DNA from 2 places in the Kitasatospora herbaricolor genome. Region 1 is predicted to be linked to the other one. Evidence: predicted binding sites of a transcription regulator. Region 1 holds the regulator's gene; the other holds the start of a gene.
What was found. The regulator HrcA, encoded in region 1, represses chaperone genes, less so after heat shock. The targets are predictions, from matches to a motif close to TTNGCACTCNGNNNNNCNGAGTGCNAA.
Positions count from the first base shown of each region.

Region 2: a site for HrcA is predicted at 8,945-8,971, ahead of groES (co-chaperone GroES). Genes of this name have one in related genera too.

Region 1 covers NZ_JAUSVA010000002.1:3,064,087-3,079,253, forward strand. The annotation lists gene J2S46_RS13760 (16S rRNA (uracil(1498)-N(3))-methyltransferase) at 2-751, opposite strand; gene dnaJ (molecular chaperone DnaJ) at 1,010-2,149, opposite strand; gene hrcA (heat-inducible transcriptional repressor HrcA) at 2,223-3,314, opposite strand; gene htpX (zinc metalloprotease HtpX) at 3,568-4,488, shown strand; gene pspAB (PspA-associated protein PspAB) at 4,553-5,137, shown strand; gene J2S46_RS13785 (hypothetical protein) at 5,191-5,505, shown strand; gene J2S46_RS13790 (DUF2785 domain-containing protein) at 5,524-5,985, shown strand; gene J2S46_RS13795 (DUF3097 domain-containing protein) at 6,043-6,879, shown strand; gene hemW (radical SAM family heme chaperone HemW) at 7,025-8,254, opposite strand; gene J2S46_RS13805 (AMP-dependent synthetase/ligase) at 8,321-10,243, opposite strand; gene J2S46_RS13810 (ABC transporter ATP-binding protein) at 10,520-12,253, shown strand; gene J2S46_RS13815 (ABC transporter ATP-binding protein) at 12,409-14,310, shown strand; gene J2S46_RS13820 (hypothetical protein) at 14,565-15,158, shown strand.
Region 2 covers NZ_JAUSVA010000002.1:3,800,753-3,815,919, reverse strand. The annotation lists gene alr (alanine racemase) at 1-649, shown strand, start outside; gene J2S46_RS16930 (alpha/beta fold hydrolase) at 716-2,077, shown strand; gene tsaE (tRNA (adenosine(37)-N6)-threonylcarbamoyltransferase complex ATPase subunit type 1 TsaE) at 2,204-2,746, shown strand; gene J2S46_RS16920 (hypothetical protein) at 2,866-3,081, shown strand; gene J2S46_RS16915 (hypothetical protein) at 3,162-3,734, opposite strand; gene tsaB (tRNA (adenosine(37)-N6)-threonylcarbamoyltransferase complex dimerization subunit type 1 TsaB) at 3,922-4,575, shown strand; gene rimI (ribosomal protein S18-alanine N-acetyltransferase) at 4,626-5,111, shown strand; gene tsaD (tRNA (adenosine(37)-N6)-threonylcarbamoyltransferase complex transferase subunit TsaD) at 5,104-6,240, shown strand; gene J2S46_RS16895 (hypothetical protein) at 6,237-6,497, shown strand; gene J2S46_RS16890 (polysaccharide deacetylase family protein) at 6,577-7,473, shown strand; gene J2S46_RS16885 (class I SAM-dependent methyltransferase) at 7,515-8,690, opposite strand; gene groES (co-chaperone GroES) at 9,114-9,419, shown strand; gene groL (chaperonin GroEL) at 9,536-11,167, shown strand; gene J2S46_RS16870 (LysR family transcriptional regulator) at 11,296-12,297, shown strand; gene J2S46_RS16865 (WhiB family transcriptional regulator) at 12,876-13,202, opposite strand; gene J2S46_RS16860 (response regulator transcription factor) at 13,756-14,367, shown strand; gene shbA (RNA polymerase sigma factor ShbA) at 14,921-15,167, shown strand, end outside.

The sequences.
Region 1 (15,167 bases):
GTCAGGACCAGCGCCCGGTCCGCCCGAGCAGCAGGGCGCCGGCCGCCACCCCGGCCGTCGAGGTGCGCAGCACGGACGGGCCCAGCCGGTACGGCCCCGCGCCGGCCTCGGCGAAGGCCGCCAGCTCCTCCGGGGAGACCCCGCCCTCGGGGCCGACGATCAGCACCAGGTCACCGGCGGGCGGCAGCGCGGCGGCGGCGAGCGGCTGGGCGCCGTCCTCGTGCAGCACGGCGGCGAACGCGGCCCCGGCCAGCAGCGGCGCCAGCTGGCGGGTCGTCATCGGGTCGCGGACCTCGGGGAACCGCAACCGGCGGGACTGCTTGCCCGCCTCCCGCGCGGTGGCCCGCCACTTGGCGAGCGCCTTCGCCCCGCGGTCGCCCTTCCACTGGGTGATGCACCGGGAGGCCGGCCACGGGATCACCACGTCGACGCCGACCTCGGTCATGGTCTCGACCGCGAGTTCGCCCCGGTCGCCCTTGGGCAGGGCCTGCACGACGACGATCCGCGGGGACGGACCGGGCTCGCGGCGCACCGCGAGGACCGTGACGTCGATCGCGTCCTTGCCGTGCACGGCCGCGACGGTGCCGTCCACGCCCAGGCCGAGCCCGTCCGCGAGGGTGACCGCCTCGCCGGGCTCCAGTCGCTTCACGGCGGCGGCGTGCCGGCCCTCGGGGCCGTCCAGGCGGACCAGCGTGCCGGCGGCGGCGCCTTCGAGCCGCGCGGAGTCGGTGACGAACACGGGTGCGGTCATCGGGGTCTGCCTCCGGGGGCTGGCGGTGCTGGTGCTGGTGCTGGTGCTCAGGTGTGCGGGTCGGGGCCGCGGGGGCTGCTCGGGCGCGCGGGCCTACGGGGGCGCTGACGCGTACGCCGGGGAGCGCACGTCGCCGCCCCCGCGCGCGAGGCGTCCCGCGGCGCGCTCCGACGGGCCCGCGCGGGGGTGACAGCGGCCCGCGCCCCCGTCGTACGGGGTCACGGGCCGCTGCCGCGCTTGCGCCCGGGGCTCGGCGGCTCAGCGGCCGTTGAAGGCGTCCTTCAGCCGCGAGAACAGCCCCTGCTGCCCGGGGGCGAAGGTGCCCGAGGGGCGCTCCTCGCCGCGCAGCAGAGCCAGCCGGCGCAGCAGCTCCTCCTGCTCGGGGTCGAGCTTGGTGGGCGTCTGCACCTCGACATGCACTATCAAGTCGCCCCGGCCGCCGCCGCGGAGATGGGTGATGCCCCGCCCGTGCAGCGGGATCGACTGGCCGGACTGGGTGCCGGGCCGGATGTCGACCTCCTCCAGCCCGTCCAGGGTCTGCAGCGGCACCTGGGTGCCGAGCGAGGCCGCCGTCATCGGGATGGTGACCGTGCAGTGCAGGTCGTCCCCGCGCCGCTGGAAGGTCGGGTGGGCGGTCTCGGCGATCTCGACGTACAGGTCGCCGGCCGGGCCGCCGCCGGGGCCGACCTCGCCCTCGCCGGCCAGCTGGATCCGGGTGCCGTTGTCGACCCCGGCCGGGATCTTGACGGTGAGCGTGCGGCGGGCGCGGACCCGTCCGTCGCCCGCGCACTCGGGGCAGGGGGTGGGCACGACGGTGCCGAAGCCCTGGCACTGCGGGCAGGGGCGGGAGGTCATGACCTGGCCCAGGAAGGACCGGGTGACCTGGGAGACCTCGCCCTTGCCGCGGCACATGTCACAGGTCTGCGCGGAGGTGCCGGGGGCCGCCCCCTCGCCGGAGCAGGTGGTGCAGGTCACGGCGGTGTCGACCTGGAGTTCCTTGGTGGTGCCGAAGGCGGCCTCCTCCAGGGTGATCTCCAGCCGGATCATCGCGTCCTGGCCGCGCCGGGTCCGCGAGCGGGGCCCGCGCTGGCCGGAGGCGGCGCCGAAGAACGCGTCCATGATGTCGGAGAAGCCGAATCCGGCCGCGCCCGCGCCGAATCCGCCCGCGCCGCCGCCGTTCGGGGAGAGGGGGTCGCCGCCGAGGTCGTAGACCTGGCGCTTGGCCGGGTCGGAGAGCACCTCGTAGGCGGCGTTGATCTCCTTGAACCGCTCCTGCGTCTTCGGGTCCGGGTTGACGTCCGGGTGCAGTTCACGGGCAAGGCGCCGGAACGCCTTCTTGATCTCGTCCTGCCCCGCATCCCGTCGGACGCCGAGTACCGCGTAGTAGTCCGTGGCCACCAAATGCTCCGCTTGTTCCGCCTCTAGAAGTGCTGCGACTGGTTGTCACCGTTGGAGGTCCAACGGCGCTGTTCTACGACTCGGCCAGGATCTGACCCACGTACCGTGCCACCGCTCGCACCGCCCCCATTGTGCCCGGGTAGTCCATCCGGGTCGGACCGATCACGCCCAGCTTCGCCACACTCTCGTCGCCCGAACCGTAACCGACCGAGACGACCGAGGTGGAATTGAGCCCTTCGTACGCGTTCTCCCGGCCGATCCGGACCATCATCCCGGCGTCGCCGGTCTCACCCAGCAGGCGGAGCAGGACGACCTGCTCCTCCAGCGCCTCCAGCACCGGCTGGATGGTGAGCGGGAAGTCGTGCCCGAAGCGGGTCAGGTTGGCCGTGCCGGCCAGCATGATCCGCTCCTCGTTCTGCTCGGCGAGCGCCTCGAAGAGGGTCGCCAGCACGGTGGTGACGGTCGGGCGGTCGGTCGCCTCGAAGGCGGCCGGCAGGCCTTCCAGGAGCTCGGGGACGTCCGGCAGCCGCTGCCCGACGGCGCGGGCGTTGATCCGGGCCCGCAGGTCCGCCAGGACGGTCTCGCCGACCGTGCCGGGACAGTCGACCATCCGCTGCTCGACCCGGCCGGTGTTGGTGATCAGGACGAGCATCACCTTGGCCGGCGCGAGGGCGACCAGCTCGATGTGCCGCACGGTCGAGCGGGAGAGCGAGGGGTACTGCACGACGGCGACCTGCCGGGTCAGCTGCGCGAGCAGCCGCACCGTCCGGGCGACCACGTCGTCCAGGTCGACCGCGCCGTCCAGGAAGTGCCGGATCGCGCGCCGCTCGGGCGCGGTCATCGGCTTCACCTCGGCGAGGCGGTCGACGAAGAGCCGGTAGCCCTTGTCGGTGGGGATGCGGCCGGCGCTGGTGTGCGGCTGCTGGATGTAGCCGTCCTCCTCCAGGGCCGCCATGTCGTTGCGCACGGTCGCCGGGGAGACCCCGAGACTGTGCCGCTCGACCAGGGCCTTGGAGCCCACCGGCTCCTCGGTGCCGACGTAGTCCTGGACGATCGCGCGCAGCACCGCGAGCTTGCGGTCGTCCAGCGGACGCACGTCGAGCTGCCTGCCGTCGAGGTGCCTGGTGTCGGACTTGCGGTCGTCCGCCCTGCGGTCGTTGGCCATGGGCACGCACCTCCGTCTTCGCACGTTGTCCGTTATGACTCGGTCTGGGTCACCCGGTGGATCACCCGCTGTGGGCCGCCTGGCACTCAGGACAGTCGAGTGCCAGAACCGTACCTGCCAGTGTAAGGCCCGGGCCCGACGGCAGGAACGGCCCGTCGGTGGTGATCCTGCACGCACCGCCCCGCGCGGGGTGATGCCGCCCGCCCCGCCAGGTGGCAGCATCGAAGTCAACCGGCGAATGCGAGGAGCAGCGATGTCGACCTCAGGGCAGCACACCCGTTTCGCGCCCGACCGTGGACTGACCGGCCGGATGGTCGCCACGATGTTCGTGATCGGCCTCCTGTACGTGGGCTTCACCGGTGTGCTCATCGTGCTGCTGCGCGGGGCCTGGCCGATCATCGTGCTGATCTCGGGCGGGCTGTTCGTCGCCCAGTTCTGGTTCAGCGACAAGATCACCGAACGGGCGATGGGCGCCCACGAGGTCACCCCCGAGCAGTACCCCCAGCTGCACGGAACCATTGACCGGCTCTGCGCACTCGCCGACATGCCCAAGCCCAGGGTGGCGGTCTCCCGGAACGACATGCCGAACGCCTTCGCCACCGGCCGCAAACCCGAGAAGTCCGTGGTCTGCGTCACCACCGGCCTGCTGCGCCGGCTGGAGCCGGAGGAGCTGGAGGGCGTCCTCGCCCACGAGCTCTCGCACGTCGCCCACCGGGACGTCGCCGTCATGACCGTCGCGGGGTTCCTCGGCGTGCTGGCCGGCGCGATGACCCGGATGGCCATGTACAGCGGGCTGATGGGCGGCAACCGCAACAGCAACGACCAGAACGCCGCCATCGCGATGCTGATCATCCCGCTGGTCTCGATGGTGGTGTACGTGATCAGCTTCCTGCTGACCCGGCTGCTGTCCCGCTACCGCGAGCTGGCCGCCGACCGGGCCGCCGCCCAGCTGACCGGGCGCCCCAGCGCGCTGGCCTCCGCCCTGACCAAGGTGACCGGCCAGATCGCCGCGATCCCCACCAGGGACCTGCGCCAGGCGCAGCCGTACAACGCCTTCTACTTCGCCCCCGCGCTCAGCGCCCGGGAGGCGGCCGGCCAGCTGCTGTCCACCCACCCGTCGCTGGAGAAGCGGCTGGAGCAGCTCGCGCGGATCTCGACCGACCTCAACCGCTGACCGCCCGGGAACAGCGGATCCCGTAAGGCCCGATCCCTCGCCCGATCGACCGTGGAGGAGCCCGATGGGATTCCTGGACACCCTGTTCGGCCGCAGCAAGCCCGTCCGGCCCGACCTCGACCAGCTCTTCGGCGTGCCGTCGGCGGCGCTGACCCTGGAGGCCGCCGCCGGGTTCCGGCCCACCGGGCTCGGCTCGGTCTGCTTCGCGGCCGTCGAGGGCGGCGCCTTCGGCGAGGTGGAGCGGCAGGTGCGCGAACTGCTGGACGCCGACACCGGCCGCGGCGGCGTCCCGGTGGAGGCGAGCCAGGACGGCTACGGCTACTCCTGGCTGCTGGCCCGGCACACCCCCGAGGAGCTGCCGGAGCTGGTCAACGACCTGCACGCGGTCAACAGCGAGCTGGAGGCGAACGGCTTCGGCCCGCAACTGCTCTGCTCCCTGGTGGGCTTCCGCAACGACGCCGGGCAGTCGCTGGCCCTGGTCTACCTGTACAAGCGCGGCACCTTCTTCCCCTTCGCGCCCGTGCCCGGCGGCGGCGAGAAGCGCAACAGCCCGCTGGAACTCCAGATCAAGGCGATGCTCGGCAACGACCTGCGGGTCGAGTCCGACCTCTCCCGCTGGTTCCCGGTCTGGGGCGCGCCGGGGCTCTGAGCCGGCCCGGAATCCCTGGTACGGGCGCCGTCCGGGCCCTACCGTTGCCGGTCATGACCGACTGGCAGCAGATCATCGACCACGGTTCGGCCCGGCCCGCCGACCGCTCCCCGGCCGGACTGGTCGCCGAACTCACCGAGGCGCTGCGCTCGCCCGACCCGGTGCTCCGCGACGACCAGGCGTACACCCTGCTGGCCCGCTGGATCCCCGGGCTCGACCGGGAGCTGCGACGCGACCTGGGCGACACGATGGCGGCGCGACTGTCCGACCCAGAGATCCAGACCCGAAGCTTCGCCGCGCCGGTCCTCGCCGCGCTCGTCAGGAACGGCGACCACCGGGCCGGCCGGGTCACGGCGTTCGCCGACTGATACCCCGCCGAGACGGACCTGCGCGGCCACCACCCGCAGCTCGGCCGGCTGCACGCGGTGGCCCACGGCGCCGACCTGCTGGGAGCCCTCGGACGCTGCCCGCAGGTCGCACCGGCGCCGCTGCTCGACCTCGGCGCGGCCCGCCTGTTGGCCCCCGCCACCCACGTGTGGGACGCGCAGGAGGACGACCGGCTCGCCCGGGCGCCGGCCCTCGTCCTGACCCGTCCCGAACTGACCTGGGAGGAGTCGCTCGGCTGGCTGGACGCCGTCGCCGCCGACTTCGCGGCCGGCACGCCCGGCCCCGTCCCCGCGTACGCCTCCAACACCATGCGCACCCTGCGGATGCTCTATCTGCTGGCCGACCGCGGTGTGCGACCCGGCCCCCAAGGCGTCGGCGAAGCCGTACCGCTGACGCACCGTACGGCGCTGCTCGCGCGGCTCGCCGAGGTGCTGTCGGTGGTCGCGCCGTTCCTCGGGTGAGGCGCCGGGTGCGCGTGCCCGGCGGTGGGGTGACGGAGGGTTTCGTATAGTCCGAGGATGCGCAGCAGGAGTTACGGCCCGGACCTGACCCCGCCGTGGAAGCGGCAGCAGCCCGCCCCGGAGGTGCCCGCCGAGCGGGGCCTCGTGGTGGAGGAGGCGGCCACCGGCTTCTGCGGGGCGGTGGTGCGGTGCGAGAAGACGGCGGAGGGGCTGACGGTCACCCTGGAGGACCGCTTCGGCAAGCACCGGGTGTTCCCGATGGGCGCGCGCGGCTTCCTGCTGGAGGGCCGGGTGGTCACCCTGGTCCGGCCGGCCGGCGCGGCACCCGCGCCGGCGAAAGGGCCGGGCCGGACGGCCTCCGGCTCGGTGGCCGTGCCCGGGGCCCGGGCCCGGGTCGCCCGCGAGTCGCGGATCTACGTGGAGGGCCGGCACGACGCCGAGCTGGTCGAACGGGTCTGGGGCGACGACCTGCGGATCGAGGGCGTGGTGGTGGAGTACCTGGAGGGCATCGACGACCTGCCCGCGATCGTGGCCGAGTTCTCCCCCGGCCCGGGCCGGCGCCTGGGCGTGCTGGTCGACCACCTGCTGCCGGGCACCAAGGAGCACCGGATCGCCGGCCAGGTCACCGGCTCCTCGGTGCTCGTCGTCGGCCACCCGTACATCGACGTCTGGGAGGCCGTGAAGCCCGCCAGCGTCGGCATCCCCGGCTGGCCGCAGGTGCCGCGCGGGGAGTCCTGGAAGGAGGGCGTCTGCCGCCGGCTCGGCTGGCCGGTGGACACCCCCGCCGCCTGGAAGCGGATCCTCGCCTCGGTGAACTCCTACCGGGACCTCGACCCGGCCCTGCTGGGCCGGGTCGAGGAACTGATCGACTTCGTGACGCTCACGGAGGACTGAGCGCCCTCGGGCGTGGGTCCGGTACTCCACCGTGTCGGGCGTCACCCCGAGCACGGCCGGCGAACGGGGTCGCCGAACCTGCTGGTCCGCTCGGAGCGGTGATCGGGCAGGCCCCGGGCGACGGCTGCTCCCACGCCGACGGGACTCAGTCCACGAGGTCACGCACGACGCCGTCCGCCAGCAGCCGCCCCCGCAGGGTCAGCACGGCGCGGCCGGCCTCGAAGGCGGCGGGGTCGAGCAGGCCGTCGTCGAGCGCCCGGTGGGCGGCCTCCAGGCCGGCCGGGGCCAGCAGGGAGAGCGGGCAGCCCTCGACCAGCCGCAGCTCCAGCAGGATCCGCTCGACCCGGCGGTCCGCCGCCGGGAGCACCTCGCGGCCCTGGCCGGGCGTGCGGCCCTCGGCCAGCGCCTGGGCGTACGCGGCGGGGTGCTTGGCGTTCCACCAGCGGACGCCGCCGACGTGGCTGTGCGCGCCGGGGCCGGCGCCCCACCAGTCGGCGCCGGTCCAGTAGAGCTCGTTGTGGCGGCAGCGGGCGGCCTCGGAGGTGGCCCAGTTGGAGACCTCGTACCAGCCGAACCCGGCCTTGCCGAGCGCCTCGTCGGCGATCAGGTAGCGGTCGGCGTGCACGTCGTCGTCGATCATCGGCAGCTCGCCGCGCTTGACCCGGGCGGCCAGCTTGGTGCCGTCCTCGACGATCAGCGAGTACGCGGAGACGTGGTCGGGGCCGGCGCCGACGGCGGCGTCCAGCGAGGCCCGCCAGTCGTCGTCCGACTCGCCGGGGGTGCCGTAGATCAGGTCCAGGTTGACGTGCTCGAAGCCGGCCTCCCGGGCCTCGGCCACGCAGGCCTCGGGCCGGCCCGGGGTGTGGTGGCGGTCGAGCAGCTCCAGGACGTGCGGGCGGGCGCTCTGCATGCCGAAGGAGATCCGGTTGAAGCCGCCCTCGCGCAGCTCGGCGAGGTAGGCGGGGTCGACCGACTCCGGGTTGGCCTCGGTGGTGACCTCGGCGCCGGGCGCCAGGCCGAACTCCTCGCGGATCGCCGCGAGCATCCGCACCAGGTCACGGGCGGGCAGCAGGGTGGGGGTGCCGCCGCCGAGGAAGACCGTCCGCACCGGGATGTCGGCGTCGCCGAGCACCGTCCGGGCGAGCCGGATCTCCGCCACCAGGTTGTCGGCGTAGGTCTCCTGCGAGGCGACCGTGCCCGAGGAGCGCAGCTCGGTGGCGGTGTAGGTGTTGAAGTCGCAGTAGCCGCAGCGGGTGGCGCAGTACGGCACGTGGACGTAGAACCCGAAGGGCCGCTCTCCCAGCCCGTCGAGGGCGTGGGCGGGCAGGGAACCGTCGGACGGCACGGGTTCGCCGTCGGGGAGTGCGGAAGGCATTGGTCCATTGTCCCGTACGGCACGGGTGTGCCGTACGGGACGACGGAGGAGCCGCGGACGGGCCGGTCAGGCCTCGACGGCCCCCGCGTACATCTGGGTGACCGCGTCGGCGTAGGTCTTCTCGACCACCGGGCGCTTGATCTTGAGGCTCGGGGTCAGCTCGCCGTGCTCGATGTCCAGGTCGCGCGGGAGCAGGGTGAACTTCTTCACCGTCTGCCAGCGCTGGAGGTCGGTGTTCAGCCGCTGCACGAAGCCCTCGATCAGCTCGCGCACCTGCGGCGAGGAGACCACCTCGGCGTAGGACCGGCCGGCCAGCTCGTGCTCGGCGGCCCACGGCATGATCACCGCTTCGTCCAGGGCGATCAGCGCCGTGCAGTAGTTGCGGCCGTTGCCGATCACCAGGATGTTGCTGACGAACGGGCAGATCGCCTTGAACTTGCCCTCCACCTCGCTGGGCGCGACGTACTTGCCGCCGGAGGTCTTGAACAGGTCCTTCTTGCGGTCGGTGATCCGCAGGAAGCCGTCCTCGGTCAGCTCGCCGATGTCCTCGGTGTGGAACCAGCCGTCCGGCTCCAGCACCTCCGCGGTCTTCTCCGGCAGGTTGTGGTAGCCGCGCATGACGCCCGGGCCGCGCAGCAGGATCTCGCCGTCCTCGGCGATCCGGACCTCGGTGCCCGGCAGCGGCAGGCCGACGGTGCCGATCCGGAAGTCCTCCGCGCGGTTCACGCAGGACCCGGCGCTCGTCTCGGTGAGGCCGTAGCCCTCCAGGATCGGGACGCCGGCCCCGGCGAAGAAGTAGCCGATCTCGGGCGCCAGCGCGGCGCTGCCGGAGACCGAGCCGCGCATCCGGCCGCCGAAGGCCGCGCGGATCTTGGCGTAGACGAGCTTGTCGGCCAGCGCGTGCTGCAGGCCCAGCGCGAACGGCACCGACTCCCGGCCGGTCGCGATCCGGGTGGCCTGGGAGATCCGGGCGTGCTCACGGGCGACCTTGGCCGCCCACTGGAAGATCTTGTACTTGGCGCCGCCCTCGGCCCGGGCCTTGCCGGCGATGCCGTTGTAGACCTTCTCGAAGATCCGCGGCGCCGAGGCCATCAGGGTCGGGCGGATGACCGGCAGGTTGTGGATGATCCGGTCGACCCGGCCGTCCAGGGCCATCACGTGCCCGGTGGCGATCTGCCCGGAGATCAGGGTCTTGCCGAAGACGTGCGACAGCGGCAGCCACATGAACTGGATGTCCTCGGCCCGCAGCAGCCCGCTGGCCTCCTGGGCCCGGCCCTCGTACGCCCAGCAGTCGTGCACCAGGCGCACGCCCTTGGGGCGGCCGGTGGTGCCGGAGGTGTAGATGAGGGTGGCCAGCTGCTCCTTGTCGATGGCCGCCACGGCCTTGTCGACGGCGTCGGCGTGCTCCGCCAGGTACTCGTTGCCCAGCCGCTCCAGCTCCGCGAAGGTGAGCACGGTCAGGCCGGCCGGCTCGGGGATCTCGGCGGGGGCGTCGAACAGGATGACGGTCCTCAGCTCCGGCAGGTGCTCCCGCTGGCTGACGGCCTTGTCCAGCTGGGCCGCGTTCTCGGCGAACAGGGCCTTCGAGCCGGAGTTCGACAGGATGAACGCCGTCTCGTCGGCGTTGGTGCTCGGGTAGACGGTGGTGGTGGCCGCGCCGGCGCACATGTTCCCGAGGTCGGCGATGATCCACTCGACCCGGGTGGACGAGGAGAGCGCGACCCGGTCCTCGGCCTCGATGCCGAGCGACATCAGCCCGGCGGCCACGGCCTTCACCCGGGCGGCGGTCTGCGCCCAGGTGAGCGAGCGCCACTGCTCGGCGCCGGGGGCGCCGTCCGCGGCGTGCTCGTCCACCGGCACGGGGTAGCGGTAGGCCTCACCGTTGGGTGTCGCCGCCACCCGGTCGAGGAAGAGGTGTGCGACGGAGGCGGGGCGCCCGGCGACGATGTCGACACTGCCGGAGCCGATCAGGGACTGCGCGGAACTCAACGAGACCTCCGGGGGCGGGTGGCCGAGGGTGAACGGTGACCGTGGGGGCGGCCGCCGGGCCGTCTTGTTAACCGACAAGTAACAAGGGGATGGCAGCAGCCTAGGGGGAAACCAGCCGTTCCGTAAGAGGGTGACTCCAGCTGGCACACCGGCGCGCCGCAAGTGCAATGCGCGCCACTAGTCTCAGGGTCGGACCGAGGCAATGCCGTTGTACGAGTCCCCCGAGGACCCAAAATCGGGATGCGAATCCCACTGTCGAGCATGAGAGTGTTGCCAGTGCTGATCAGACTGCTCAGGGCCCATTTGACGCCCTACTCCCGACCGATCTCCCTGCTGGTGCTGCTCCAGCTGGTCTCCACCATCGCAGCGCTCTACCTGCCGACCCTGAACGCCGACATCATCGACGACGGCGTGGTGAAGGGCGACACCGGCTACATCCTGCAGATCGGTGCGGTGATGATCGCCGTCACCCTGGTCCAGGCGGCCTGCTCGATCGGCGCGGTGTACTACGGCGCGCGCACCGCGATGGCGGTCGGCCGCGACATCCGCGCCTCGGTCTTCGACCGGGTGCAGAGCTTCTCGGCCCGCGAGCTGGGGCAGTTCGGCGCGCCCTCCCTGATCACCCGCACAACCAACGACGTCCAGCAGGTCCAGATGCTGGTCCTGATGGGCTTCAACCTGATGGTCGCCGCGCCGATCATGTGCTTCGGCGGCGTGCTGATGGCCCTCAACCAGGACGTCCCGCTGTCCGCGCTGCTGCTGGTCGTGGTGCCGCTGCTCGGCACCGTGGTCGTCCTGCTGGTGCGCCGGCTGCGGCCGCAGTTCCGCAGCATGCAGAAGAAGATCGACACCGTCAACCGGGTGCTGCGCGAGCAGATCACCGGCATCCGGGTGATCCGCGCCTTCGTGAAGGACGGCCACGAGCAGGAACGCTTCGCCGGCGCCAACCAGGAGCTGACCGACGTCTCGCTGCGGGTCGGCAAGCTGATGGCCTTCATGTTCCCCAGCGTGATGTTCGTGGTGAACCTCTCGAGCGTCGCCGTGATGTGGTTCGGCGCCCACCGGATCGACAGCGGCGGGATGCAGATCGGCGCGCTCACGGCCTTCCTCTCCTACCTGATGCAGATCCTGATGAGCGTCATGATGGCCACCTTCATGTTCATGATGGTGCCGCGCGCCGAGGTCTGCGCCGAGCGGATCGAGGAGGTGCTGGGCACCGAGTCCAGCGTCGTCCCGCCCACCGACCCGGTCACCGAGCTGCTGCGACGCGGCAACCTGGAGCTGCGCAACGTCGAGTTCCGCTACCCGGGCGCCGAAGCCCCGGTGCTGCGCGGCATCGACATCCTGGCCCGGCCCGGCGAGACCACCGCCGTGATCGGCTCCACCGGCAGCGGCAAGTCCACCCTGCTCGGCCTCGTCCCGCGGCTGATCGACGCCACCGGCGGCGAGGTGCTGCTGGACGGCGTGGACGTCCGCCGGCTGGCGCCCGAGCTGATCGCCGAAACCGTCGGACTGGTCCCGCAGAAGCCGTACCTGTTCTCCGGCACGGTGGCCGGAAACCTCCGCTACGGCCGGCCGGACGCGACCGACGAGGAGCTGTGGCACGCGCTGGAGGTCGCCCAGGCGAAGGAATTCGTGGAGAAGTTCCCCGAGGGCCTGGACGCCCCGATCGCCCAGGGCGGCGGCAACGTCTCGGGCGGCCAGCGCCAGCGCCTGGCCATCGCCCGCGCCCTCGTCCGCAAGCCCGGCGTGTACCTCTTCGACGACTCGTTCTCGGCACTCGACTACGCCACCGACGCGAAGCTGCGCAAGGCGCTCGCCCGGGAGACCGCCGAGGCGACCGTGCTGATCGTCGCGCAGCGGGTCAGCACCATCCGCGACGCCGACCGGATCATCGTCCTGGACGAGGGCGCCGTGGTCGGCGTCGGCACGCACCACGAGCTGATGGCCGACAACCCGACATACCGGGAGATCGTGCTCTCCCAGCTCACCGAGCAGGAGGCGACGTGACCACCCCGATGAACAAGGGCCCCGAGAAGCCGGGCCCCGGGGGCAAGAGCCCCGGCGGCGGCCCCGGCCCGGCGGACGGCGCGGCGCCGAAGATCGCCGTCAGCGACTCGCAGACCGCCGCCGCCCGTCGCGGCCCGGCCGGCCCCGGCCGGTTCATGGGCGGCCAGGGCGCCGAGAAGTCGATGGACTTCAAGGGCTCCGGCAAGCGCCTGCTGAACCTGCTGCGCCCCGAGCGCGCGGCCATCGTCGGCGTGCTGGGGCTCGGCGTGCTGAGCATCGGCTGCGCCGTGGTCGGCCCCAAGGTGCTCGGCAACGCGACCGACCTGATCTTCGCCGGCGTGGTCGGCCGACAGGCCCCGGCCGGCGAGACCAAGGCCCAGGTCCTCGACGGCCTGCGCGCGAACGGCCAGGGCGGCGTCGCCGACATGCTCAACTCGGTCGACTTCACCCCCGGCCAGGGCATGGACTTCGGTGCCATCGGCACCGTGCTGCTCTGGGTGCTGGCGATCTACGTGGCCTCCGCCCTGTTCGGCATCGTGCAGGGCCGGATCGCGGCCAACGCCATCCAGCGCACGGTCTTCCGGATGCGCGAGTCGGTGGACGCCAAGCTCTCCCGGCTGCCGCTGAGCTACTTCGACAAGCAGCCGCGCGGCGAGGTGCTCAGCCGGGTCACCAACGACATCGACAACATCGCCCAGTCGATGCAGCAGACCACCGGCCAGGTGGTGAACTCGACCCTCACCGTCGTGGGCGTGCTGGCCATGATGTTCTGGATCTCGCCGCTGCTGGCCCTGATCGCGCTGATCTCCGTCCCGGCCTCGATCGTCGTGGCGACCAAGGTCGGCAAGCGGGCGCAGCCGCAGTTCGTCTCGCAGTGGAAGACCACCGGCCAGCTGAACGGCCACATCGAGGAGATGTACACCGGCCACGCGCTGGTGAAGGTCTTCGGCCGGCAGAAGGAGTCCGCCGAGACCTTCCGCGAGCACAACGAGGCGCTGTACGCGTCGAGCTTCCGGGCCCAGTTCATCTCCGGGATCATCCAGCCGGCGATGATGCTGATCGGCAACCTGAACTACGTGCTGGTGGCCGTGGTCGGCGGCCTGCGGGTGGCGAGCGGCGCGCTGTCCATCGGTGACGTGCAGGCGTTCATCCAGTACTCCCGGCAGTTCAGCCAGCCGCTCACCCAGGTCGCCAGCATGGCCAACCTGGTGCAGTCCGGCGTCGCCTCGGCGGAGCGGGTCTTCGAGCTGCTGGACGCCCCCGAGCAGTCCGCCGAGCCCGTCAGGCCCGAGCGCCCGGCCGAGCTGCGCGGGCGGGTCGCCTTCGAGGACGTGGCCTTCCGCTACGACCCGGAGAAGCCGCTCATCGAGGACCTCTCGCTGAAGGTCGAGCCCGGCCACACGGTGGCCATCGTCGGCCCGACCGGCGCCGGCAAGACCACCCTGGTGAACCTGCTCATGCGGTTCTACGAGGTCAGCGGCGGCACGATCACCCTGGACGGGGTGGACATCGCCGCGATGACCCGCGAGGAGCTGCGGGCCGGCATCGGCATGGTGCTCCAGGACACCTGGCTGTTCGGCGGCACCATCGCGGAGAACATCGCGTACGGCGCCGACGGCGGCGCCACCCGCGAGCAGATCGTCGAGGCGGCGAAGGCCGCGCACGTCGACCGCTTCGTCCGCACCCTGCCGGACGGCTACGACACCGTCATCGACGACGAGGGCACCGGCGTCAGCGCCGGCGAGAAGCAGCTGATCACCATCGCCCGGGCCTTCCTGGCCGAGCCGAGCATCCTCGTCCTGGACGAGGCGACCAGCTCCGTCGACACCCGCACCGAGGTGCTGATCCAGCGGGCCATGGCCCGCCTGCGCAGCGGCCGGACCAGCTTCGTGATCGCCCACCGCCTCTCCACCATCCGGGACGCCGACGTGATCCTGGTGATGGAGAACGGCTCGATCGTCGAGCAGGGCTCGCACGACGACCTGATCGCCGTCGGCGGCGCCTACGCCCGCCTGTACCAGGCGCAGTTCGCCGAGGCGGTGGCCGAGGTCGACTGACCGCGGCGGGGGCGCGGGTCCGCGCCCCCGCGGGCGGAGGGCGAGGGGGAGGCCGGTGGGACCGGCCTCCCCCTCGTCGTGTGCCGGCTCCCGGAGTGCCCGGCCCCCGGCCGCGGACCCACCGGCCTCCCCGGCCCCGCGGCCGCCCGCCTCCCCCGGCCCCGGGCCGCCTCGGCGGCCGAACCTCGGACCGGCCGCTCCGAGGCCTGAAAAAGATCTTCCGTGCCGCCCCCGGCACTGCCACACTCGCACCCGTGCCAACACCCCAGGACGTCTACGAGACCCACTTCGGCTGGACCGGTCGGAGCACCCGCAAGGCCGTCACCAACGCCGTCGGCGCGCTGACCGGCCTGGTGGCGATCGCGATCGGCGTGCTCGTCAGAGGCGCGGCCGGACTGGTGCTGGTCACCCTCGGCGTCCTCGCCCTGCTCACCGCGGGCGCCTCGCTGGCCGTCACCGCGGCCGCCGTCCGCGGCCGCCGGACCGCCCTGCGGGTGGACCGCGAGGGCATCCTGCTGGGCGGCCACCCCCTGCGGTACGAGGGCACCAGCGCACTGGTGCCCTGGGGCGACATCGTCGGGGTGGAGCTCTGGGTCCGGCGGACCGGGGCCATGTCGTACGTCGGCCTGCACCGGATCGAGGGCGCCCCCGACCTGCCGGCCACCACGACCAATCCCAAAACCCTCCAGGCCGCCGAACGGGCCGCCGGTCGGCCCATCGCGCTGGTGACCGCCAGCCGCCCGATCCACCTCTGGGAACTCGACGTCCGGCAGCTGCTGAACACCATCGCGAGGTACGCGCCGCAGGCGGTGATCACCGTCGACCCGGCCTTCCCCGGCGGGGCCTGAGCACCGCGG
Region 2 (15,167 bases), 740 kb from region 1:
GTCGCACTTCGCGGCCGCGGACGAACCGGGCCACCCGTCCATCCAGCTCCAGCTGGACGGCTTCGCGGCCGCGCTGGCCCATGCCGAGGCCGCCGGGCTGCGCCCGGAGGTCCGGCACCTGGCGAACTCGCCGGCCACGTTGCTGCTCCCGCAGTCGCACTACGACCTGGTCCGGCCGGGCCTCGCGATGTACGGGCTGTCGCCCGTCCCGGAGGTCGGCGGGCCGGCCGACTTCGGGCTGCGCCCGGTGATGTCGCTGACCGCCCGGCTGGCCCTGGTCAAAGAGGTGCCTGGCGGGCACGGCGTCAGCTACGGCCACCACTACACGACCCCCGGCACCACCACGCTGGGCCTGGTGCCGCTCGGCTACGCCGACGGCATCCCGCGGCACGCCAGCAACACCGGGCCGGTGCAGATAGGCGGCAAGTGGCGCACGGTCGCCGGCCGGGTCGCGATGGACCAGTTCGTGGTCGACCTCGGCGGCGACGTCCCCGCCGTCGGGGACGAGGTGCTGCTCTTCGGCTCCGGCGAGCAGGGCGAGCCGACCGCCGAGGACTGGGCCCGGGCCTGCGGCACCATCTCGTACGAGATCGTCACCCGGATCGGCGCCCGGGTGCCGCGCCGCTACGTCGGCACCGTCCGGGGATGAACGCCGGGCGCTGAACGTCGAGGGACGGTCGTCGAGCGGTGACCGTCGAGAGATGAACGGGGAGAGATGAGCGAGGAGGGCGGGGGAAGCCCGATCGTGGCCGTGGCCCGGGCCGCCGAGACCGCTTCGGCCGGCGTCAGCCGGGCCGGGCTGATCGGCATCTCGGTCGGCGTGGTCGCGGCCGGCGCCGCGGCGGGCGTCGCGGTCGAGCGGCTGACGGTCGGCCGCGCCATGCGCCGCCGGGCCCGGGAGGCGCTGGACGCCACCGCCTCGTACGGCTCGCTGCGCGGGCGCCCGCGCACCGTCGCCGCCCCGGACGGCACCGAGCTGTACGTCGAACTGGACGGCAGCGGCTGGCCCGGCCCGGTGCAGGTGCACCCCGAGGAGCAGAAGGGCCCCAGACGCGGCTGGTTCGCCCGGCGGCGCGGCGAGGCGGGGCCGGTCGACCGCAGCGGACTGCCCGGACTGCTCGCCGGCTCCGGCGCCCTGGTGCGGGCCAGCAGCCGCCGCGGGTTCGGCGGCTCCGCCGCACCGGCCGGGGCACCGCTGACCGTGGTCTTCTGCCACGGCTACTGCCTCAGCCAGGACAGCTGGCACTTCCAGCGCGCCGCGCTGCGCGAGGGCATGCGGCTGGTCTTCTGGGACCAGCGCAGCCACGGCCGCTCCGAGCGCTCCCGGTCCTTCCTGGCCGGCGAGCCGGCCAGCATCGACCAGCTCGGCGGCGACCTCAAGGCCGTCATCGACGCCGTCGCGCCCGAGGGGCCGCTGGTCCTGGTCGGGCACTCGATGGGCGGGATGACGGTGATGGCCCTCGCCGACCGCCACCCCGAGCTGTTCCGCGAGCGGGTGGCCGGCGTCGCCCTGGTCGGCACCCTGGCGAGCGACTGGGACAGCGTCACCCTCGGTCTGCCGGCCTTCGGGGCGAAGGTCTTCCGGCGGGTCGCCCCCGGGATGATGAAGCTGCTCGGCCGCCAGGTCGAACTGGTCGAGGCCACCCGGCGGTTCGGCGCGGACTTCGCGGCCGTCTTCTACCGCCGGTTCTCCTTCGGCACCCAGGACGTCGACCCCGGCGTGGCCCGGTTCGCCGAGCAACTGCTGGACGCCACCCCGATCGACGTGGTCGCCGAGTTCTACCCGGCCTTCGGCCGGCACGACAAGCACGCCGCGCTGGCCGCCATGCGCGGCATCCCGGCGCTCGTCCTGGCCGGCACCAGGGACCTGCTCACCCCGCCCGCCCACAGCGAGGCGATCGCCCGGGAGCTGCCGGACGCCGAACTGCTGCTGGTGGAGAACGCCGGTCACCTGGTGATGCTGGAGCGCCCCGAGCTGGTCGACCGCCGGCTGGCCGCGCTGCTCCAGCAGGCCGTCGAGTACGCCGGCGCGGCGCCGCTGCCGCCGTCCGTCCGGGAGGCCGGGCAGCCCGAGTGAGCCCGCGGCGCCCGGTCCGGCGCCCGGTCCGGTTCCGGGCCGACGCGGACCGGCCCGCGGATGTGGCACCGTAGCGGTGGCGCTCGACCGGCGGCGCCGCACGGATCCGAAGGGCATGACACGCGCATGGGCTCGCACGCCACTCTCACCGTTCCCACCCCCGAGCGGATGGGCCGGCTCGGCCGCGAACTGGCCGGGCTGCTGCGCCCGGGGGACCTGGTGCTGCTCTCCGGCGAACTGGGCGCCGGCAAGACCACGCTGACCCGCGGCCTGGGGGAGGGGCTCGGGGTGCGCGGCGCCGTCACCTCGCCGACCTTCGTGATCGCCCGGGTGCACCCGTCCCTGGTCGGCGGCCCGGCGCTGGTGCACGTGGACGCGTACCGGCTGGGCGGCGGCCTGGACGAGATGGAGGACCTCGACCTGGACGTCTCGCTGCCGGAGTCGGTGGTGGTGGTCGAGTGGGGCGAGGGCAAGGTCGAGCAGCTCTCGGAGGACCGGTTGGAGGTGCGGATCGAGCGCGCCCTCGGCGGCGCCGCGCACGCCGGCCCGGACGGGACGCCGGCCGCCGAGGAGGAGGCCGGGGACGACGCGGACCCGCGCCGGGTGGTGCTGACCGGGCTCGGCCGGCGCTGGGACACGGTGGAGCTGGCGGCGCTGGCGGAGGACTGACCGCCGGGCGGGTTGCGACGGGCAGGGTTCCGACAGGCTGTCGGGAAGATGTTGCGGCCGGGGTGCCGGGCGTGGTGGGATGGGTGCTGCGGTTAGGTCTGCCTAACTAGGGAGGCGCCATGTCGAGCACCACCCCCGCCCCGGATCGCGCGTCGCGTGACCGGGCCGGCGAGCCCGCCCGTCCTGCCTCCGGCCAGGGCCGACGCCCTGACGAGGCCGCGGCCGCCGCACCCCTGCCCGGGGTCGCGATGCGTACGCTGCTGGCCTCCTGCGCCGCCGCCGAGGCCGTGTCCACGCCGCCCGGGCGCCGCGGGGAACGGCGTACCGCCGCCTGACCGCACCCGTCCCGCCCCGGCCCCCGGGATCCCACGGGCCGGCACCCGGCCGGAGCATGCTCGGACGGTGAGGACCGGTCTCAGGCGACGACCACGACCTTGGTCCCGTTCGGCGCGAAGTCCCAGAGCAGCTGGCCGTTCTGCCGGCTCTGCCGGATGCCGCCGGTCTTCACGGCCGGGTCGGGCGTCGGCAGCGCGCCGTCCTGGGCCGCGCTGAAGCCGAAGACGATGCCGTTCTGCTGGGCGAACAGCACCACGTGCTCGATCTGCTTGCCGTCGGTGCCGGTGGTGGTGGGCCGCCGGCTGTAGACGGTGTAGCTGCCCGCGGTCGGCTCGACCGAGCCCGGCGTCACCGTGAAGGCCGCCACGACCTGCGGCGTCTTCTTGGGATCGACCAGCCAGACGGTGTGCGTCCCGAGCGAGTACACCACCCGCAGGCCGGTGCCCGAGGTGGCGGGCAGCGCGGGGATCGTCGGTGTGGCGGAGGCGGTCGGCGCCGCGGTGGAGGCGGAGGGGCCGGGGGAGGCGGTGCTCGCGGTCGGCTTCGGCGGCCCGCCGGCCCGGTCCACGGCGCCGTTGGCCTGGAAAGCCAGCAGGCTCACCAAGGCCAGAGCCCCCAGGGTCAGCCCGGTGACCACCACTCCAGGACCCATCTTCGCCACGTGTGCTCCCACCGCTGTCCGGAACCGTCGGCCCCAATCGTGCCAGGTCCGCCGGGCGCGCCCGCACCGATCCGGACGTGTGTTCCGTCCTGGCACGGAAATCCGGCCGGCGGGAGCGACGAGGACCGACCCGCGGGACCGACGGAGGCCGACCCGCGGGACCAACTAACCTGGACCCGTGCTGCTGCTCGCGTTCGACACCGCAACCCCCGCCGTCACCGCGGCCGTCCACGACGGCACGGCCGTCCTCGCCGAGACCTTCACGGTCGACGCCAGACGCCACGGTGAGCTGCTCCTGCCCGCCGTCGACCAGGTGCTGCGGGAGGCCGGCGTCGACAAGCACCGGCTGACCGGCGTCGTGGTGGGCGTCGGGCCCGGCCCGTACACCGGCCTGCGGGTCGGCCTGGTCACCGCCGCCGCGCTCGGCCACGCGCTCGGCCTGCCCGTGCACGGCGTCTGCACCCTCGACGCGATCGCCCACCAGGCTCGCGCCGAGGGCCTCGCCGGGCCGTTCACCGTCGCCACCGACGCGCGCCGCAAGGAGGTCTACTGGGCCTCGTACGACGCCGACGGCGCCCGGACCGCCGGCCCGGCGGTGGACCGCCCGGCCGAGCTGACGCCCGGCCCGCGCTCGGTCGGCGCCGGCGCGCTGCTCTACCCGGACGGTTTCCCGGGCGCGACCGGCCCCGAGCACGTGTCGGCCGGCGCGCTGGCCGCCTTCGCCGCCGCCGAGCTGGCCGCCGGGCGGGAGCTGCTGCCCTGCGTCCCGCTGTACCTGCGGCGCCCCGACGCGCAGGTCCCCGCCGGGTACAAGGCGGTGCTCCCGGCGTGACCCCCGGCCCGAACGGCGCCGCCGGCCCCGGCGGGACCACCCTGCGACCCATGCGCTGGTGGGACATCGCCCCGGTGATGGAACTGGAACTGCGGCTCTTCCCCGAGGACGCCTGGTCCACCGGCATGTACTGGTCCGAGCTGGCCGAGACCCACCCCGGCGGTACCCGCCACTACACCGTCGCCACCACCCCCGACGGCGCCGTGGCCGGCTACGCCGGCCTGATGGTGGTGGCCGGCGAGGGCGACGTGCAGACCATCGCCGTCGACGAGCCGCTGCAGGGCGCCGGCCTCGGCGCCGTGCTGCTCGCCGACCTGATCCGGGAGTCCGCCCGGCGCGGCTGCACCGAACTGCTGCTGGAGGTGCGGGTGGACAACCCGCGCGCCCAGCGCCTGTACGAGCGTTTCGGGTTCGAGCCGGTCGGCATCCGGCGCGGCTACTACCAGCCCGCCGACGTGGACGCGCTGGTGATGCGCCTCGACCACCCGAGCACCGATCCGAAGACCGACGTGATGAAGGACCCCCGCCATGGCTGACGAACCGCTCGTCCTCGGCATCGAGACCTCCTGCGACGAGACCGGCGTAGGCATCGTCCGCGGTACCACCCTGCTCGCCGACGCCGTCGCCTCCAGCGTCAACGACCACGCCCGCTTCGGCGGCGTGGTGCCCGAGATCGCCAGCCGCGCGCACCTGGAGGCGATGGTCCCGACCATCCAGCGGGCGCTGGACACGGCCGGCGTCAAGGCCTCCGACCTGGACGGCATCGCCGTCACCGCCGGGCCCGGCCTGGCGGGCGCCCTGCTGGTCGGGGTCAGTGCCGCGAAGGCCTACGCCTGGGCGCTGGACAAGCCGCTGTACGGGGTCAACCACCTCGCCTCGCACATCTGCGTGGACCAGCTGGAGCACGGCCGGCTGCCCTCGCCCACGATGGCCCTGCTGGTCTCCGGCGGGCACTCCTCGCTGCTGCTCAGCGAGGACATCACCAGCGACGTCCGCCCGCTCGGCGCGACCATCGACGACGCGGCCGGCGAGGCCTTCGACAAGGTCGCGCGGGTGCTCGGCCTCGGGTTCCCCGGCGGCCCGGTGGTCGACCGGATGGCCCGCGAGGGCGACCCGAAGGCGATCGCCTTCCCGCGCGGGCTGAGCGGCGCGAAGGACCCGGCGTACGACTTCTCCTTCTCCGGCCTGAAGACCGCCGTGGCCCGCTGGGTCGAGGCGAAGCGCCGGGCCGGCGAGGACGTCCCGGTCGCGGACGTCGCGGCCTCCTTCCAGGAGGCGGTCACCGACGTGCTGACCCGCAAGGCCGTCAAGGCCTGCAAGGACAGCGGCGTGGACCACCTGATGATCGGCGGCGGCGTGGCCGCCAACTCGCGGCTGCGCGAGATGGCCCAGCAGCGCTGCGACAAGGCCGGCATCCGGCTGCGGGTGCCGCGTCCGGGCCTGTGCACCGACAACGGCGCGATGGTCGCCGCGCTCGGGTCCGAGATGGTCTGGCGGGGCCGTACGCCGTCCTCCGCCGACCTCTCCGCGGACTCCTCGCTGCCGGTCACCGAGGTGCACGTGCCCGCGGCCGGACCGGCCGGCGGCGGGCAGGGCGGGCAGCAGGCCGACCTGCACGGCGACGTCCACGGCCAGGCCTACCGGGCGCTCGGCGGCGGCCGGTGACCGTCGCCGCGATGTGGGAGGCCCGGGCGGCCGACGGCCGGGCCGCCGAGCTGGCCGCCTGGGTGCACGGCACCGCGCTGCCCGCGCTGCGCGGCTCCGCGGGCCCGGTCCGGGCCGAGGTGCTCGCCGCGCCGGGCGGCCGGGTGCTGCTGATCACCTGGTGGGAGGGGGCCCCGGTGGCGGTCGCCGACCCGCCCGCGGACCTGCTCGCCCGGCCGGTCCACCGCTGGGAGTTCACCAGCCAACACGTCGAGTAGCGCCCTGCGGGGGGAACCGGTCGCCGGCCGGTAGCGTGCTTCCTGGGAGTCTGCTGAACGATCTGGGGGGCACGGCGCGGTGGAGCGGTACGGCTGGAACAGGACGAGGACGTACGCGGCGGGGGCGCTGGCGCTGACCGCGCTGGTGGCCGGCTGCGGGAGCGCCGCCCCCGAGGTGCCGAGCGGCCCGCCGGCCACCGGAGCGGGCTCGCCGGCCGCCTCCCGGCCGCCGGCGCCGACCCGTGGCGACCCGGCCTCGCCGGCCGCCGACGCGGCCGTCGCGGTCTGGGCGAAGTGGAACCTGAAGCCACTGCCGCCCGCCCCGGCGCCGCCCGCGGACAAGCCGCTGAAGCTCACCGCCACCGGCGCGGTGCCGGTCTTCAGCGAAGTCCCGACCTCCGACAAGGTCGTCTTCGTCACCCTCGACGACGGCGCCGAGAAGGACCCGAAGTTCGTCGAGATGCTCACCGACCTCAAGGTGCCGGTCTCGATGTTCCTGACCCGCGACATCGTCAAGAACGACTACGGCTATTTCAAGCCGTTGAAGGCCCTCGGCAACCACATCCACAACCACACCACCGACCATCCGGCGATGAGCACCAAGCCGGCCGAGGTCCAGAAGTCCGAGGTGTGCGACGCGCAGGCCGCGCTCACCCAGCAGTACGGCGTGGCCCCGATGCTGTTCCGCCCGCCGTACGGCGACGGCGCCCACACCCCCGCGCTCAACACGGCGGTCCAGCAGTGCGGGCCCAGGGCGATCGTGCTCTGGCGGGAGTCGATGCAGATCCACGACATGCAGTACCAGGCGGCCGACAAGAAGCTGAAGCCCGGCGACATCATCCTCGCCCACTTCCGGGGCCCCAAGGACCTCAAGGGCGAGACGATGACCCAGATGTTCGGCGAGCTGCTCGCCCGGATCCAGGAGCAGGGCTTCGCGGTGGCCCGCCTGGAGGACTACATCAAGCCACCGGCGTAGCCGGCGGGCCGGCCGGGCGGGGCGGGCCCGTGCCGCCCTTGCTACCCGCCGGCGGCCGGCCGGCCGATCATCATCAGGTGCCCGTCGCCGACCCGGGACAGGATGACGGTCGCGGTCGCCGGCCCCTGGGGCTTCAGCTTCTGCCGCAGCTCCTCCGGGGTCATGGAGAGGCCGCGCTTCTTGATCACCACGGTGCCGACGCCGCGTTCGCGCAGCAGCGCCCTGAGCTTCTTCACGTTGAACGGCAGGACGTCGGTGAGCTCGTAGGCGTGCGCGTACGGGGTGGCCACCAGCTGGTCCGAGGTCAGGTAGGCGATCATCGGGTCGATCAGCCGGCCGTCCACCTGCCCGGCCACCTCGGCGACCAGGTGGGCCCGGATCACCGCGCCGTCCGGCTCGTAGAGGTAGCGCCCGACCGGCCCGGCCGGCGGGTCCGGCAGGGTGCCGCCGGCCAGCGTGCGGTCGTGCGGCAGCAGGGTCGCCCGGTGCGGCTGCCCTGCCCCGGTGCCGAACCAGAGCACCGCCTCCTTGACGTCGCCGTGGTCGGAGACCCACTCGGCCTCGGCGTCCTCGGGGACCAGCTCGTGCGGGATGCCCGGGGCGATCTTCAGCGCGCCGAAGGGCGTCCGCCGGGCCGCCTCGATCGCCCAGGACAGCGGCGGCGAGTACGCCTCGGGGTCGAAGACCCTGCCCTTGGTGGTGCGCCGCGCGGGGTCGGTGAACACCGCGTCGAAGCCCGTCACGTCCACCTCGGTGACGTCCGCGCAGCGCACCTCGATCAGCTCGGCCAGGCCCAGCGCCGCCGCGTTCGCCCGGGCCGCCGCGCAGGCGGCCGGGTCGCGGTCGACCGCGAGGACGAAGATCCCCTGCCGGGCCAGCGCCACGGCGTCCCCGCCGATCCCGCAGCACAGGTCGGCCAGCCGCCGCACGCCCAGCGCGGCGAAGCGCTTCGCCCGCCACTCGGCCACGCTGCGCCGGGTGGACTGCTCGACGCCGTTCGGCGTGAAGTACATCAGGTCCGCGTCGTCGCCGAACTTGGCCCGCGCCCGTTGCCGCAGCCGGGCCTGGCCCAGCGCGGCGGAGACCAGCTCCGCCGGGTGGTCGCGGCGCAGCCGGGTGGCCAGCGTCAGCTCGTCGCCGGGCGCGTAGCAACGCAGCTCGGCGAGCAGCGACTGCCCCTCGGGGGTCAGCAGGGCCTGCAGGTTCTCGGTCTCCACCCGCCCATTCTCGCCGCTCGGGGCGGGGTGGCGGGAGCTCGGGGCGGCGACGGGGGCGGCGGTCGGAGGGAAGGGCGGCGGGGTGTTGGACACCGGCGGCTCGACCGGCGCCCGACCCCGCCGGGCCGGTGCGGTGACGCGGGTGGGTGCGGAGCGGGGGTCCGGGGACGCGCTGCAGGCCCTCGCCGGACCGGCGGTCCGCACCCGGCCGATCCGTACGGGCTTGCGACTCCGAGAATCTTCCGGCCGCGCCGTTGGCACTCTGGTTGACTGAGTGCTAACCGCGGCCTATGGTCAGTCCTGGCACTCCCCACCGGGTGAGTGCTAACACGGTGAAGCGTGTCTGACCCCCGCGACGGCAGGCACGCAGGCACCACAACTACCTGTTAGACAACCCCGTAATCTCCGAAGGGGAGCTCGGACGTGACCACCAGCAGCAAGGTTGCCATCAAGCCGCTCGAGGACCGCATCGTGGTCCAGCCGCTCGACGCCGAGACCACCACGGCCTCCGGCCTGGTTATCCCGGACACCGCCAAGGAGAAGCCCCAGGAGGGCGTCGTCCTGGCCGTCGGCCCGGGTCGCTTCGAGGACGGCCAGCGTCTTCCGCTCGACCTCGCCGTGGGCGACATCGTCCTGTACTCGAAGTACGGCGGCACCGAGGTGAAGTACAAGGGCGAGGAGTACCTCGTCCTCTCGGCCCGCGACGTCCTCGCGGTCATCGAGAAGTAAGACCTCACGGGCCCGCGGGCCCGTATCCGCCCGCCCCGGATCCGTGTCTTCACCGACAGGGGCCCGGGGCGCGGCTGTTGGCTCACGCATTCAGTAACCCTGAGGGAAACGGGAACATGCCGAAGATTCTGCAGTTCGACGAGGACGCCCGCCGCTCGCTGGAGCGCGGCGTGAACAAGCTGGCCGACACGGTCAAGGTGACCATCGGTCCCAAGGGCCGCAACGTCGTCATCGACAAGAAGTTCGGCGCCCCGACCATCACCAACGACGGTGTCACCATCGCCCGCGAGGTCGAGCTCGACGACCCGTACGAGAACCTCGGCGCCCAGCTCGTCAAGGAGGTGGCCACCAAGACCAACGACGTCGCGGGTGACGGCACCACCACCGCCACCGTGCTGGCCCAGGCCCTGGTCAACGAGGGTCTGCGCAACGTCGCCGCGGGCGCCGGCCCGGCCGCCCTGAAGAAGGGCATCGACAAGGCCGTCGCGGCCGTCTCGGAGCACCTCCTCTCCATCGCCCGCGAGGTCGACGGCAAGGACGACATCGCCGCCGTCGCCGGTCTCTCGGCGCAGGACTCGCAGGTCGGCGAGCTCATCGCCGAGGCGATCGACAAGGTCGGCAAGGACGGTGTCATCACCGTCGAGGAGTCGAACACCTTCGGCGTGGAGCTCGACTTCACCGAGGGCATGCAGTTCGACAAGGGCTACCTGTCGCCGTACTTCGTCACCGACGCGGAGCGTCAGGAAGCGGTCCTGGAGGACCCCTACATCCTGATCAACCAGGGCAAGATCTCCTCCATCCAGGAGCTGCTCCCGCTGCTGGAGAAGATCCTGCAGGGCGGCGCCTCCAAGCCGCTGCTGATCATCGCCGAGGACGTCGACGGCGAGGCGCTGTCCACCCTCGTGGTGAACAAGATCCGTGGCACCTTCAACGCGGTGGCCGTCAAGGCCCCGGGCTTCGGTGACCGCCGCAAGGCCATCCTGGGCGACCTGGCCACCCTGACCGGTGCCACCGTCATCTCCGAGGAGGTCGGCCTCAAGCTCGACCAGGCCGGCCTGGAGGTGCTGGGCACCGCCCGTCGCGTCACCATCACCAAGGACGACACCACGGTCGTCGACGGTGCCGGTGACTCCGAGGCCGTCGCCGGCCGCGTCGCCCAGATCAAGGCCGAGATCGCCAACACCGACTCGGACTGGGACCGCGAGAAGCTGCAGGAGCGCCTGGCCAAGCTGGCCGGCGGCGTCTGCGTGATCAAGGTCGGCGCCGCCACCGAGGTGGAGCTCAAGGAGCGCAAGCACCGCCTGGAGGACGCCATCTCGGCGACCCGTGCCGCGGTCGAGGAGGGCATCGTCGCCGGCGGTGGCGCCTCCCTCGTGCACGCGCAGAAGGTGCTCGACGGCAGCCTGGGCCTGACCGGCGACGAGGCGACCGGTGTCGCCGTCGTCCGCAAGGCGCTCGCCGAGCCGCTGCGCTGGATCGCCCAGAACGCCGGCCTTGAGGGCTACGTCATCACCCACAAGGTCGCCGAGCTGGAGGCGGGCTTCGGCTACAACGCCGCCACCGGCGAGTACGGCGACCTGCTGAAGGCCGGCGTCATCGACCCGGTCAAGGTCACCCGCTCCGCGCTGGAGAACGCCGCCTCGATCGCCTCGCTGCTGCTCACCACCGAGACCCTCGTGGTGGAGAAGCCGGCCGAGGAGGAGGCCGGCGCCGGTCACTCGCACGGCGGCCACGGCCACTCGCACTGACACCTCACGGTGACCGGAGGCCCGGCCGCGCCCTCAGGGCGCGGCCGGGCCTCCGGCGTGCTGTTCCAATGTTCAACCACATATCACAAGAATTTTGCGAGCAACAAAGAATGCCTTATAACTGAGGCATGATCGAGGCCCGCCACCTGCGCGTCCTGCGTGCCGTCGCCCGCACCGGCTCCTTCTCCGCCGCCGCCCGCGAGCTGGGCTGCACCCAGCCCGCCATCAGCCAGCAGATGAAGGCCCTGGAGAAGTCCGTGGACACCCCGCTGGTGGTCCGGGCCGGCCGGGGCATGCAGCTCAGCGAGGCCGGCCGGGTGCTGCTCAAGCACGCCAACGGGATCCTGGCCGGGCTGTCGGCCGCCGAGGAGGAGGTCGCCGCCATCGCCGGCCTGCGGGCCGGGCGGGTGCGACTGGTGTCCTTCCCGACCGCCAGCTCCACGCTGGTGCCGCCCGCCGTCGCCCGGCTGCGCGCCAGCCACCCCGGGGTCCGGGTGTCGCTGGTCGAGGCGGAGCCGACCGAGTCGCTGGCGATGCTGCGCGGCGGCGAGTGCGAGGTCGCGCTGGCCTTCCGCTACCCCGACTCGCAGGGCGGCCTGGCCGTCCCCTCCCCGCACAGCACCCCGCGCGAGGCGCGCGCCGAGGCGACCCTGGAGGCGGCGGCCGCGGCGGCCGCCAACGACTGGTCCGACCTGGTGGTCCGGCCGCTGCTGGACGATCCGCTGGTCGGCCTGCTGCCGGCCGGCCACCCGCTGGCCGGCCGGTCCGGCGGCGCGCCGGTGGACCTGGCGGAACTCGCCGGGGAGCAGTGGATCGCCGGCTGCCCGCAGTGCCGGGGCCACCTGGTGGAGCTCTGCGCGGGCGCGGGCTTCGAGCCGAGGATCGACTTCGCCACCGACGACTACCCGGCGGTGGTCGGCCTGGTCGCGGCCGGCCTCGGGGTGGCGGTGCTGCCGGGGCTCGCGCTGGACTCGGTGCGCCAGGAGGGCGTGTCGGCCGTCCAGGTGCGGGCCGCCTCGGGTGAACCGGCGCTGCGCCAGGTGGTGGCGCTGACCCTGCCTGACCTCGCCGAGGTGCCGGCGGTGGCCCTGATGCTCGACCGGCTGGCGGGCACCGCGGCCGGCCGCTGACCCCGGCCGCCGACCCTGGCTGCCGGGCCGGCCGGCGGGCGGCGGTGCTCCGGGCGGGCCGCGCCCGGGCGAGGTACGTCCGGCGGGTGCGCCCGTCGGGGCGGTGCGGGCCGGCGGCAGGGGTGGCCCGGCCGGCTGAGCAGGTGGGCGCCGTGGGCAAGCGGCGGGGAGGGGCGGGTGCGGCGGCGACGGGGGCCGGGGACGATCCGTCAGGCCGGCTGCCTGGGCGGCTGCGAGGCGGTCCTGGACCGCGGTCGTCCGGCGGGCGCTCGCGGCCGGGGCCGGTGGGCCGGGAGGTCTCCGGCAAGGTCTCCGGCAGGTCCGCGCCGGTTCTCCGGGGCGCCTGTCCGCCGATGGCGCTTCGCTTCGTCGCTCGGCGGTGCGGCTCCGTCCTGCGGTGCGGCTCCGTCCTGCGGCTCGGCCGTCCCGCGCGGAGGGTGTCGCGCGGCCGGGTCCGGTGGTGGCCGGCCCGGGTGCTCCGGTGCGCCGTGGCTACCGGCCGGCGGCACGGTGGGTGCCGGTCCGGGCGCCATGGAAACCGTGAAGAAACGTTTCTTCACGGCCGGTGTGTCGTTCTTCTAGCGTCGTACTCCCGAGGGCATGGTCAGCGGGACCTCGACCAGGCGGTTGCGCGAACGGCCCATCATCTCCTCGCGTTCGTCCTCGGTCAGGCCGCCCCACACGCCGTACGGCTCACGGACCGCCAGGGCGTGGGCCGCGCACTCGGTGCGTACCGGGCAGCGCATGCAGACCTCCTTGGCGCTGGCCTCGCGCGAACTGCGCGCGGCGCCGCGCTCGCCCTCCGGGTGGAAGAAGAGCGAACTGTCCACGCCTCGGCAGGCGGCGGAGAGCTGCCAGTCCCAAAGGTCCGCGTTGGGGCCGGGGAGGCGGGAAAAATCTGCCATGGCTCATTCCCTTCAAGGGCTCGTCGGCCCCGCGCCGGCCCGGGGATCGCTCGGCTCGGCTCGGCGGGGCTTCGGTGCGCTGGTGTGGACACCTGGAAATATGACTTAAGGCAACCTCATGGACAAGTCACCCACAGAGTGGCACAACAGTCAATGACCGTACAAAAGCTATAAAAACGGGCAAAGTGGGCATGTGGTTTGGCGGGCAGGGACGTGGCAATCGAGTGGCCGGTACGGGCGAGCGGGCCCGTACCGGCGTGCGCGTCGCGCGCCGACCGCGCACCAGCTGCAGAAAAGTGCGGCGCGCGCCCCGCGATGCGGCTGATCCGTAATGGGTTGGCCACGTACAGTGGTGGAGATGGCCCTGAAGGCCGTAACTCATTCGAGTGACGGTCGTTGGATGTGCGGAGGCGGTTAGCGGGCGCCGGACGTCGGGAACGATCGCGGGGAGAACCGGCGATCAGCACGAGGTCTGACGCCAATCGGCCGTGTCGGAGAGATTCGTACCAGCCAGGAGGCTCAACGTGACGCGGATCAGCAACGGAGGACGGTCATGACTTCCGTTCTCGTTTGCGACGATTCCCCGCTCGCCCGCGAGGCGCTTCGCCGCGCGGTCGCGACCGTACCCGGTGTCGACCGGGTCACCACCGCGACGAACGGTGAGGAGGTCCTCCGCCGCTGGGTGGCCGACCGCTCCGACCTCGTCCTGATGGACGTCCGGATGCCCGGACTCGGCGGCGTCGAGACGGTGCGGCGACTGCTGTCCGCCGACCCGGGCGCGCGCATCATCATGCTCACCGTCGCCGAGGACCTCGACGGCGTCGCCCTCGCGGTGGCGGCCGGGGCGCGCGGGTACCTGCACAAGGACGCCTCGCGCGCCGAACTGCGGGCCACCGTCACCCAGGCCCTCGCCGACCCGACCTGGCGGCTCGCCCCGCGCCGGCTGCGCAGCCCCGACATGGGTGCGGCGCCGACGCTGACGGCGCGTGAGATCCAGGTACTGGAGGGCATGAGCCACGGCCGCAGCAACGCGGAGATCGGCCGGGAGCTCTTCCTCTCCGAGGACACCGTCAAGACGCACGCCCGGCGGCTGTTCAAGAAGCTCGGCGCCTCGGACCGCGCGCACGCGGTGGCCCTGGGATTCAGGTGGGGTCTGGTCCGCTGACCGGGACCGGCCTGCCGCCCGCGGCACCCTCCTCGCGATTCCCCTCGCGCAGACGTGTGACGTTACGGTCCCGAGGTTGCACCATGGAGGAGTGGAGCACCTCGGGGACCAGCGGACAGGCACTGCGGCGGACGACGCAGCCGCAGGACACTCGGCGGACGGCGCGGCAGGCGGGACAACCGACGGCGGCGGGGCGGGAGGCGGCACGGTGGACGACGGCCCGGGGCTCGGCCCGCCGGTGCCCACCACGCCCGCGGGCGACCGGCCGGTACCGGGCGTGGCGGCGGCAACGCATAACGTTCCGGTGCACAACTCCGGACGCGGTGCCATGTTTTCCGGCCCGACCAGGCACCATGGACCGATGCGCGACGACGTTTCCACCGCTCCCGGCGGGGCGGACCCAGAGGAGGCCGGGCTCTCCGGCCCGGGTCAGGAGTCGCCGTACGCCGACGGCCTGCCGGAATCCGGCGCCGACACCGAGCCGGACGCGGGGCCGGAGACCACCGGGCCCACCGAGCGTCCGCCCGTTCTCGGCGCCGCCGGATCGCCGCTGATGGCCGACCTGGTCGCCGCCGCCGTGCGCGGCGAGGGTCCGGCCATCGACACGCTGCTGGCCTACGTCCACCCGCTGGCGCTGCGCTACTGCCGCGGCCGGCTGGTGCGGCTGCCCGGTGGCGCGCGCCACCACGTGGACGACATCGCCCAGGAGGTCTGCGTCGCGGTGCTCTGCGCGCTGCCGCGCTACCGGGACCAGGGCCGGCCCTTCGAGGCCTTCGTCTACGGGATCGCCGCGCACAAGA